One region of the Burkholderia sp. Bp9031 genome, then DNA from elsewhere that is predicted to be linked to it. Evidence: predicted binding sites of a transcription regulator. Region 1 holds the regulator's gene; the other holds the start of a gene.

Region 1 (4,909 bases):
TGAACACGAGCAGGTTTTCGCGGACCGTGAAGTCGGGATCGAGGTTGTCGAACTGCGGGACGACACCGACGCGCTGGCGCGCATGCCGCGCGCGCGACGGAACCGGTTCGCCGCACAGTGAAATGGCGCCGGCATCGGGATACACGAGACCGAGCAGCATCTTCAGCGTCGTGGTCTTGCCGGCGCCGTTCGGCCCGAGCAGTCCGTAGCATTCGCCGGCCTGCACGTGGAACGACAGGTCGTTGACGACGAGCTTGTCGCCGTAGCGCTTTTCGACGTTCCGGAAATCGATCGGTGCAACGGACATGGGCAGGTTGTCGTTGTAAGCGGGCGCGGGCGTGTTTCACAGCCGGCCGGATGGGCATGCGGCGTGCGAACGGATCGGGCGCAGGCGTGTCACATGGGCATGATCGGGGCGAACGCACACCGACGGCACGAACGGGCCATTCTAGTGCATCGGCTGCGTCTCTTCAGGGCATGCCCGTGCGGCACGGTGCATGCGCGCACGGATCGTGCACCGCATCATCGCCGACGCGCCCCGCGTGGCGAATCAGCGTTTTCCATCCCTTGCGTCCGGAATTGCGGCGCACCATGATGAGTGCATAGGGCACGTAGTCGCGATAGGGAGGTTTCATGGCTAGCTACAACAAGATTCTGCTGTGCTACGACGGCACGCTCGAAGGACGCAAGGCATTGCGGTGCGGTGCCAATCTCGCGCTGGACCTGAAGGCGGAAACGCATTTGCTGTCGGTGGTCGACATGCGCTCGAGCATCGCGCAAAGCGCAGGGTTGCTGACCGACGTCGCGTGCGGCCGCTTCGAGGAAACCGCGCGCGAGATCCTGCAGGAAGGCGTGAACTGGCTGCGCGAGCGTGGCGTCCAGGCGGAAGGCCATTTCGCGTTCGGCTATCCGATCGACGAAATCGCGAATCTCGCGACGGAGTTGAAGGCCGACCTCGTCGTCGTCGGCCATCGGTGCCGCAGCGGGTTGTCGAGATGGTGGATGGGGTCGGGCAACACGCAACTGCTCGATCGCGTGAGCTGCAGCATTCTGGTCGCATGCTCGTCGGCCGAAGAGCAAAAGGCCGAGATCGCGCGCGAACGCGAAGCGGCCACCGCGAACGGCAAGTGACGCAGTAATCGCGTGACCGGCCGGATTGTCCTGCGATTCAGGCCGGTCGCGTGCCGTGCCGCATCAGCGGCGCCTGGTCCGATCGCGACCGCTTACGCGTGCAGGTCGATCGCGGACAGTTTCCACGAGAACAGGCCGAAGCGGTGGAAGATCGCCGCATAGCGTGTGCCGTCGGCACTGCGCTGGTAGGTCACGACGAATTCATCGATATTCCTGTAGCCGGCACTCGTTTGCTGCGGATGACCCGCATCGCTTGGGCTCGCTGGCGCTGGCGCGGGTGCAGGCGCAGCCGAGGCGGTGGGACTGCTGCCCGGTACGGGTGCGCTCGCCGGATTGGCCGGCGGCACGGCCGGTGCGTTTCCGGGCGCACCGCCTGACGGCGGACCCGACCATTCGGGTGGCCGCTCGCCCGGATTACCGCGCGGCGGGATGCCGCTCATCAGCGCCGCCACACCTTCCGGTGTCGCATAGGCATCGACCAGCGGGCCGATCAATGCAGATCCGATCAGCGCGCCAATCACCGCGAGCGGATTGTCCTTCTTGACCGCGTCGATCCGGCGCATCAACTCGTCCGTGACCTGCTGCTTCAGGCTGATGCGCAGCGACGGAAAATCGACATATTCGCTGACCGCCTGCCCATCGCGCGCGTCGATCGCCGATTTCAGGCGACTGAGCGCGACGTACGGCGACGCGTATGCATAGCCGATCGCCACCAGGGCGGCGACGGCCAGCACGACGATCAGCAGGGGCTTGAGCCGCCTGGCGCGGCCCGAAGATCCAGTCACGATGCCTCCGGTGCGGACAGGTTCCGCAATCAGAGACCGCCGTGCGTGGCCGATCGTTCCTCGTCGATGCAGCGATCGATCATCCGGCACACGGCATCGATCGTCCCGACCATGATGAGCCGCGATCGACCGTGATAGACGCGCACGGGTGCACGGCGCGCCGGTTCCGCGTGATTCAGGCCGGCGTTCAGCGAGACCCGCGCGAATGCGGGGAGCGCTGACGGCAGCAGCGACGCCTGCCGTTCAACTGCGACTTCTTGGCTCACCACGGGCGCCGCGGCGGACAGCGGTGCGCAGGGCGTGCGGCCGCGCAGGTGACGCAGGCGACCGAATTGACGGAAAGGCAGCAAACGGGAAAGGCGTTCCATGATGTTCTCCTCAGCGAGACCGATTGTCAGAGTTCGCCCGAGCGGATCAGCCCGACGGCGATGCCTTCCAGCGCGAATTCCGCGCTGCCGGCCTTGACGAAGATGTTTTCGTAATCCGGGTTCTCCGCGATCAGCTCGAGGCCGCCGGGCCGGCGCATCAGGCGCTTGACCGTGACGTCGTCGCCGAGACGCGCGACGATGATCTGGCCGTCCTTCGCTTCCGTGCGCTTCTGCACGGCGAGGAGGTCGCCGTCGAGAATGCCGGCGTCGCGCATCGACAGGCCGCGCACCTTCAGCAGGTAGTCGGGCTTGCTCGTGAACAGCGCGGGATCGCACGCGTAATGCTGCGAGATATGCTCCTGCGCGAGGATCGGGCTACCGGCCGCGACCCGGCCGACGAGCGGCAGCGACAGTTGCATCAGGCCGGCGTGCGGCAGCGTGAACTGGTGCGGCGCATCGTCGATGCCGAGCAGGCGGATGCCGCGCGACGCGCCGGCGGCCAGCTCGATCACGCCCTTGCGCGCCAGCGCACGGAGATGCTCCTCGGCCGCATTCGGCGAGCTGAAACCCAGCTCGGCCGCGATCTCGGCACGCGTGGGCGGGAAACCGGAGCGCTCGATCGCGCGGCGGATCAAGTCGAACACTTGCTGTTGACGGGCGGTGAGTTTGGTCATGGCTGAACTGTATGGATAGACAGTGAGCTGTATTTTTATACAGTACTTCGCGAATTTCAAGTGTTACTTGAGGTTCGACGCGATCGCGCCGGTTCCGGCGCGATTTCGCGATGTCCGGACGCCGGTTCGTCTGCCGCAACCGTCCGTCCCGTCTGCGTTAGCACTTTTGAGTATTAAAAAATGAAGAACGATTATTTTTAATCATGTAACCCGTTCGCTAGACTGGCCCGACATCGCAATACCGACAACACTGGAGAACCAAGGATGGCGAAGCGCAATACGGGGCTGGCGGGCGGAGCGGGCCGCCTGATCGCAACACTCGCGCTGGGCGCGGCGGCGGCGCTGGGCGTCGCGACACATGCCCAGGCCGATACGACGTTCCTGAACGTGTCCTACGACCCGACGCGCGAGCTGTACCAGGACTTCAACCAGGCGTTCGGCAAGGAGTGGAAGGCGAAGACGGGCGAGACGGTCAACTTCAAGCAGTCGCACGGTGGCTCGGGCGCGCAGGCGCGCTCGGTGCTCGACGGCCTGCAGGCCGACGTCGTGACGCTCGCGCTGGCCTACGACATCGACGCGCTCGCCAACAAGGGGCTCGTCAACAAGGACTGGCAGAAGCGCTTGCCGGACAACGCGTCGCCGTACACGTCGACGATCGTGTTCCTGGTGCGCAAGGGCAACCCGAAAGGGATCAAGGACTGGGACGACCTGACGAAGCCGGGCATCTCGATCGTCACGCCGAACCCGAAGACCTCGGGCGGCGCGCGCTGGAACTACCTGGCCGCATGGGCGTACGCCGTCCACAAGCCGGGTGGCAACGAGCAGACCGCGAAGGAATTCGTGACGAAGCTCTACAAGAATGCGGGCGTGCTCGACTCGGGCGCGCGCGGTGCGACGACGAGCTTCGTGCAGCGCGGGATCGGCGACGTGCTGATCGCGTGGGAGAACGAGGCGTTCCTGTCGGTCAAGGAATTCGGCACCGACAAGTTCGAGATCGTCGTGCCGTCGGTGAGCATCCTGGCCGAGCCGCCCGTTGCCGTGGTCGACAAGGTGGTCGACAAGAAGGGCACGCGCAAGCTGGCCGAGGCCTACCTGAATTTCCTGTACAGCCCGCAGGGCCAGGAGATCGCGGCGCGCAACGACTACCGTCCGCGTTCGAAGAACGTGCCGGCGAACCTGACGAAGCAGTTCCCGAAGCTGAAGCTGTACACGGTCGACGACACGTTCGGCGGCTGGACGAATGCGCAGAAGACGCATTTCGCGGACGGCGGTGTGTTCGACTCGATCTACAAGCCGCAGTAACGCCAGGCAGCAACCCATAACGACAGCGGCGTGCCACGACAGCGCGCCGCATCCCCGACGGTCCGCGGGCGCGACGCCTCGCGCCGGCGTTTGCGTCGGACCCGTGAGCAGCAACGACCCAGCAAGAGCATCCGATGACGACGTACACCTTTCGCAAGCCGAGCGCGCTGCCCGGTTTCGGCGTGACGCTCGGCATCACGGTGGCCTATTTGAGCCTCGTGGTGCTGATCCCGCTCGCCGCCACGTTCCTGAAGACCGCGACGCTGTCGTGGGACCAGTTCGTCACCGCCGTCGCGTCGCCGCGCGTACTCGCGTCGTACCGGCTGACGTTCTCCGCCGCGCTCGGCGGCGCCTTGATCAACGCCGTGTTCGGCTTTCTCGTCGCGTGGGTGCTGGTGCGCTACACGTTTCCGTTCAAGCGCATCGTCGACGCAATCGTCGACCTGCCGTTCGCGCTACCGACGTCGGTCGCCGGCATCTCGCTTGCAGCCGTCTATGCGACCAACGGCTGGGTCGGCCAGTATCTGGCGCCGTTCGGCATCAAGATCGCGTTTACGCCGGCCGGCGTGCTGGTGGCGCTGACCTTCATCGGGCTGCCGTTCGTCGTGCGCACCGTGCAGCCCGTGCTCGAGGATTTCGAGCGCGAGCA
Region 2 (4,909 bases), on a different contig from region 1:
GCCGCTTCAACCTGCTCGACGCCGGCGCCTGCCCATTCGACATCGACGACACGCACCGGAATGCCATGTGCGATGCAGTACGCTAGCCAGCGCGTCTGGTTGTCCTGCAGCCGGTCGCCGGGGCCCTTCACCTCGATCAGTTCGTAGCGCTGCTCGTCCGGCCAGAAACGGACGAGGTCGGGTAGCCCCGAACGATTGCCGCGGATGTCGGCGAGCAGGCGCGTGAACCACAGCCGAAGGTGCGCCGGCGGCAGGCAGGCGAGCGCCTGGTCGAGCAGTTCGTCGGTCAGCACGCCCCAGAACACGAACGGCGATTGCAGCCCCATCTTCGTTGCATGGTGCCGGCGAATCGTGTCGCGATATGCCCCCGAGTCGAGTTGGGCGAAACAGCCGGCGAACGCATCGGTGCGGCGCACCGCGAAATCGGGCGCGTGCAGGTCGGCCGGGCCGCGCTGGAACGGGTGAAAGAACGCGCCGGGCACGGCCGCGAACACGGGCTCCCAGCACAGCAGCCCGAACAGCGAATTGATCAGCGTGTTCTCGACGTAGTGAACCGGCGCGTCGGGCTGTGCAAGATGGTCGCGCACCGCGAATTCGACGCTGACAAACGCGTCGGGACGCGCCAGCACGAGCGTTTCGCGCGGCACGTCGGGCGCGCTGCCCGCGCGTTCGACCCGTTGCCCGAGACGGCGCTGCAGGCGCGGCAGCATCCGCTCGACGCGCTGGCGTTCCTCGTCGCTTTCGAAGCCGCTGCGCGCCTCGAGCGCCAGCGTGAGCGCATCGTCGTCGCATCCGCAGCGTTCGAGCACGCGAATGCGCCGATGCCGGCTGCCCGGCCACGCACTGCGCGCATAGGCGTCGAGCGCGGCGGTCCAGTCGGCGCGCCGCTCGCAGGTCTGCCCAAGCGTAAACAGCAGCTTCGCGCGGCGCGTCGCGAGCCACGGCTGCGCGCAGCCGACCGCGTCGATCGCCCGCAGCAGGTCGTCGAACGGCAGGTCGTCGGGCCACGCGTCGAGTGCTTCGCGGCACGTCTGCAGCGCGAGATACGTATCGACGTCGGCTCGCTGCTGGAACGCGCGCGACGACGGCGCGAACGGCACGCTTTCGTACTGGAACACGCCGAGATCGGCGAGCACGAATTCGCTCCAGTCCTGATGAAGATTGCCGAAGAACATCAGCCGCAGCCGGTCGCACAGCGCACCGACCGTCACGCGCAGCACGCGATCGTCGGCCTGCGCGCACCACGCGTCGAGCGGTTGCGCAACCTCGTGCGCGGGCCGCAACCGTTCGAGCCAGTCGGGCTTGCGCTCGCCCGCGTGCGCGGCGAGCGACGGGAACATCTTCAGCAGATCGCCCTTGGTCGACAGCGCGAACAGTTCGTCGAGCGTGAGCGCGGGCGCCGGATCGACCCAGCCGAGTTCGACGAGCGGCGCGGCCGCGTCGAGCGTGCTGCCGATTTCGTCGTACACGAGCTTGCTCGCCCGGAAGTCGGATCCGCTGCGCATCAGCATCCGCACGAGCAACGCGCGCGATGCTTTCGGCAGCCGCGCGAAATGCGCGAGAAACGCGTGTTCGTGCGCGTCGAGCAGGTCGTCGTAACGCTCGCCGAGCCAGGCCAGCGCGCGTTCGAAGTTGGTCAGGTAGTAAAACGCCGGAGGCGTCGGCGATGCAGGCGTCACGGGGATCGATCACTGTACGTTTGTACAGGTCGGAATCATATCAAATGTGACGAAAAATACCGCATGCCGCGCACCGCCCGGCCGCGCCCGCGGGTCCCTCGCCGATCAGAACTGGTAGTTCACCGACATGTCGAACACGCCGTTCGTCGACTGCTGCGTGATCGGGCTGCGCCGTGCACGGCCGACGAGCTGCTCGATCGCGCCGTCCATCGTCACGAACCAGTGCTTGTTGACGAACCAGACCATCGTCACGCCAGCGCCGAACGACTTCATCCCCGCGCCCGACGAATAGGCCGGCAGCCCGGAACGCGCGGACGCCCCCGGGCTCACGCCGAACCAGCTGTTCATGTAGCGCGAATCGGCGAACGACACGGTCGGCCCGGCGAACCAGAAGAAGTGTTCGTTGCTGCCCGGCATCGGCATGTACGCGGAGAAATCGCCGACCCAGCCGTTCGAGCCGCCGATGCTGCGCCGGACGTCCGCGCGCAGCACGAGCGGGAAATCCTTCGAGATCACATAATCGGCCGCGAGCTTCATCACCGGCGCCGCGTTGATGTTGTCGAGCCCGTTCAGGTGGTCGAGATCGTCGGCCGAGCGGCGTCCAAGGTCATAGCCGACCGACATGCTCACGCGCCAGTTGGGCCCGCGCAGCACGTTCGCGCCGAGCCCCTCGCCCGTCGACAGGAAGAACAGGTCGCGATAGCGCAAGTCGAAGTTCGGGCCGCCCATCACGCGATATCGATCGGAGCCTGCGTAGCGCGGCTGCAGCGTCATCGCGGCACCGACGCTGACCTGCCACGTGCGGACGGTCGGGTTGAACAGTTTCTGCAGCGGGACGCCCGCCGAGTATTGCCATTCGCCGAGCGGCGAAGGCGTCTGGGCCGACGCGTCGCGGGCACCGGACGCCGCCAGCGCGGCGAAGGCCGACAGGCCGGACACGAACCGGCGGGTGCCGGGCGACAACAACGGGCGGGCAACGGTCATCAAGGCGGTCTCCGTCGGTTGCGCGAAACGAACCTGAGGGAAAGCGCGTCGCGCCTGACCGGCTGCAACGGCAGGCAGCCGGCGGCGCGAACGTAGCGTGCGCTGAATTAGTGAACATCCTACGCGACGCGCGCGAAGCCGCAAAGCGCCCGTTGAGCACGGGCACTTTGCCGGCCCCCGGCACGCGCCGGAGGATGGTTGCGGAATCAGAAACGCTCGACGTGATAGTCGCCGGCGAGCGCGGCCGGGCTGCGCTTCGACATCATGCGCGAGAAGCCATCCGCGAGCCGCCCGAGCGCGAGCTGCTTCTGGCTCGCGTCCCAGTGCGTGTAGGTGTCGTAGGCGGTGTCGTCGAACGACACGGTGACGGCGACCGGGTGGCCGCTTGCACGAAAACCGATATGCAGCACGCCGCCCGGCAACTCCTCGATGTGGTAGCGCAACGAACGCGACTCGAAATAGCGGCCCAGCACCTGGGCGATCGCGCGCTTGTCCGGCGATTGCACGTGAATGTCCATGATGGTCCTCCTTTCAGTGATCGCGCGGCCGGCCGCGGTTCGCTGCGCCCGCCCGGCATCCGTATCGGCGGCGGCCGCGATGGCGGATCGCCCTGCGGCAGGCCCGGCGGCACGGGCGGATCGACCGGATCGTCGTGCTCGGGCAGCGTCGGGTCGGGATCGACGTCGGGCGTCGGTTCGGGACGGTGCAGCATGGATCGCGTGTTCATGTCATTCCTGCGCGGCGGCTCGCGCGTGTCGATTGGCGCGGCGACCGGGCGCAAGCGGCGTGCCCGCTCGCCGGTGCGGCCGCGCGGCCGATCATGCGTCGCAAGCCGCCGTCACGTCACCCGCCCGCGCGTGCGCCCTTCGGCGGCGAGCTGCACCGCGCGCGGACGGATCGGACGGCGCACACACCGCGCGCGCTCCGGCCCAGCGTACACGGCATGTTTCAGTTCGCGAACCTCGTTCCTCCCGTCGAACATGCGCCTCTCGGGCCGATAGACCGGCGATTCGCACTTCCAGGTCGCAAACCGCTCGCACACGTGACTGAAAACGCCACCGCACCCGTTCGCGTCGTAACGTATCCTTTTTCCGTGGGTTCATTCATCACGATGTCCTCTCGTCCATGCCGGCGGCTCTCGGGCCATGTGTTCGCCAGTCCGGCCGGCCCGGCGGCTGCAAGCGCCATGCGGCCCATATTGCGCGGCACGGCGCTTGCGTCCGTCGTTACCAGCAAGGAGGTTCGATCATGACCGTTTTCGCTACCGGCCGCCGCGACGCCGTGTCACCGGCTGCCGGCCTGCTTCCCCTCGCCGTGTCGCGCAAGCCGTCCGATGACAAAACGGAGGAGCGTATCGACGAAGGGCTCGAGGAGACGTTCCCGGCCAGCGATCCGCCCGCCGTTGGCGGTGCGACCCGTATCGACCCCGCCAAGCCGTCCAGCGAACGCGACCGTCGCGCGCCCGACGCCCCACCACCGCCCCGCGATCACGGCTGACGTCGGCACCCGGCCTCCCGATGCGCGGCAGCGTAGCGCCGGGCCGGCACAACCGGAGTGAACTGATGAAACGCATGGAACGTGCATGGCACGAAGTCAGCGGCGCGGCGGGCGTCGTGGCGCTCGCCGCGATCGAGAGCGCGCTGGTATTTGCCATCGTTTTGATAACGGGCGTCGGCCACTGAGCATCATCGCTCGCGGCCCGGTCGCGACTGCCGCCGTGGAAGATGTACAAGCCGACTGGCAAATTTCTCCACGGCCCTGCCGCGCGGCGCCGGCGTGTGCCGCTTGAACGCGGCACGCGTCCTGCTTCCGGATCGTCTCGCTCACGAAGGAGGCGTTCATGTATCGCGTCAACGAAATCATGTCGCGCGACGTGGTGTGCGTCGCGCCGACCGACACGATTCGCCATGCGGCCGAATTGATGCAGCGCTTCGACATTGGCGTGCTGCCGGTCTGCGACGGCACCGAGCTCGTCGCGATCGTGACGGACCGCGACCTCGCGGTGCGCGCGCTGTCGCACGGGCATTCGCCCGACACCGCCGTGAAGGCCGTCGCGTCGACACCCGTGCAGTGGTGTGTCGAGGACGATGGCGTCGGCGACGTCCAGCAGCGGATGGCCGATGTGCAACTGCACCGGATGCCGGTGCTCGACGCCCGGCACCAGATCGTCGGCATCGTGTCGCTGGGCGACATCGCAACGCGCGCAGGCGGCCCGGCACGCGACGAGCTGGCAAATACGCTCGAGG

What was found. The regulator LexA, encoded in region 1, represses DNA repair genes until DNA is damaged. The targets are predictions, from matches to a motif close to ACTGTATNNNNATACAGT.
Region 2: a site for LexA is predicted at 1,691-1,708, ahead of DIE15_RS00440 (VRR-NUC domain-containing protein). Genes of this name have one in related genera too.

The regions. Positions count from the first base shown of each region.
Region 1 covers NZ_QTPW01000005.1:249,139-254,047, reverse strand. The annotation lists gene nodI (nodulation factor ABC transporter ATP-binding protein NodI) at 1-307, opposite strand, end outside; gene DIE15_RS36950 (hypothetical protein) at 471-635, opposite strand; gene DIE15_RS09410 (universal stress protein) at 634-1,131, shown strand; gene DIE15_RS09405 (DUF2939 domain-containing protein) at 1,224-1,916, opposite strand; gene DIE15_RS09400 (hypothetical protein) at 1,946-2,284, opposite strand; gene lexA (transcriptional repressor LexA) at 2,311-2,958, opposite strand; gene DIE15_RS09390 (sulfate ABC transporter substrate-binding protein) at 3,223-4,260, shown strand; gene cysT (sulfate ABC transporter permease subunit CysT) at 4,395-4,909, shown strand, end outside.
Region 2 covers NZ_QTPW01000001.1:83,309-88,217, reverse strand. The annotation lists gene DIE15_RS00440 (VRR-NUC domain-containing protein) at 1-1,679, opposite strand, end outside; gene DIE15_RS00435 (MipA/OmpV family protein) at 1,785-2,663, opposite strand; gene DIE15_RS00430 (hypothetical protein) at 2,870-3,181, opposite strand; gene DIE15_RS00420 (hypothetical protein) at 3,912-4,160, shown strand; gene DIE15_RS00415 (CBS domain-containing protein) at 4,504-4,909, shown strand, end outside.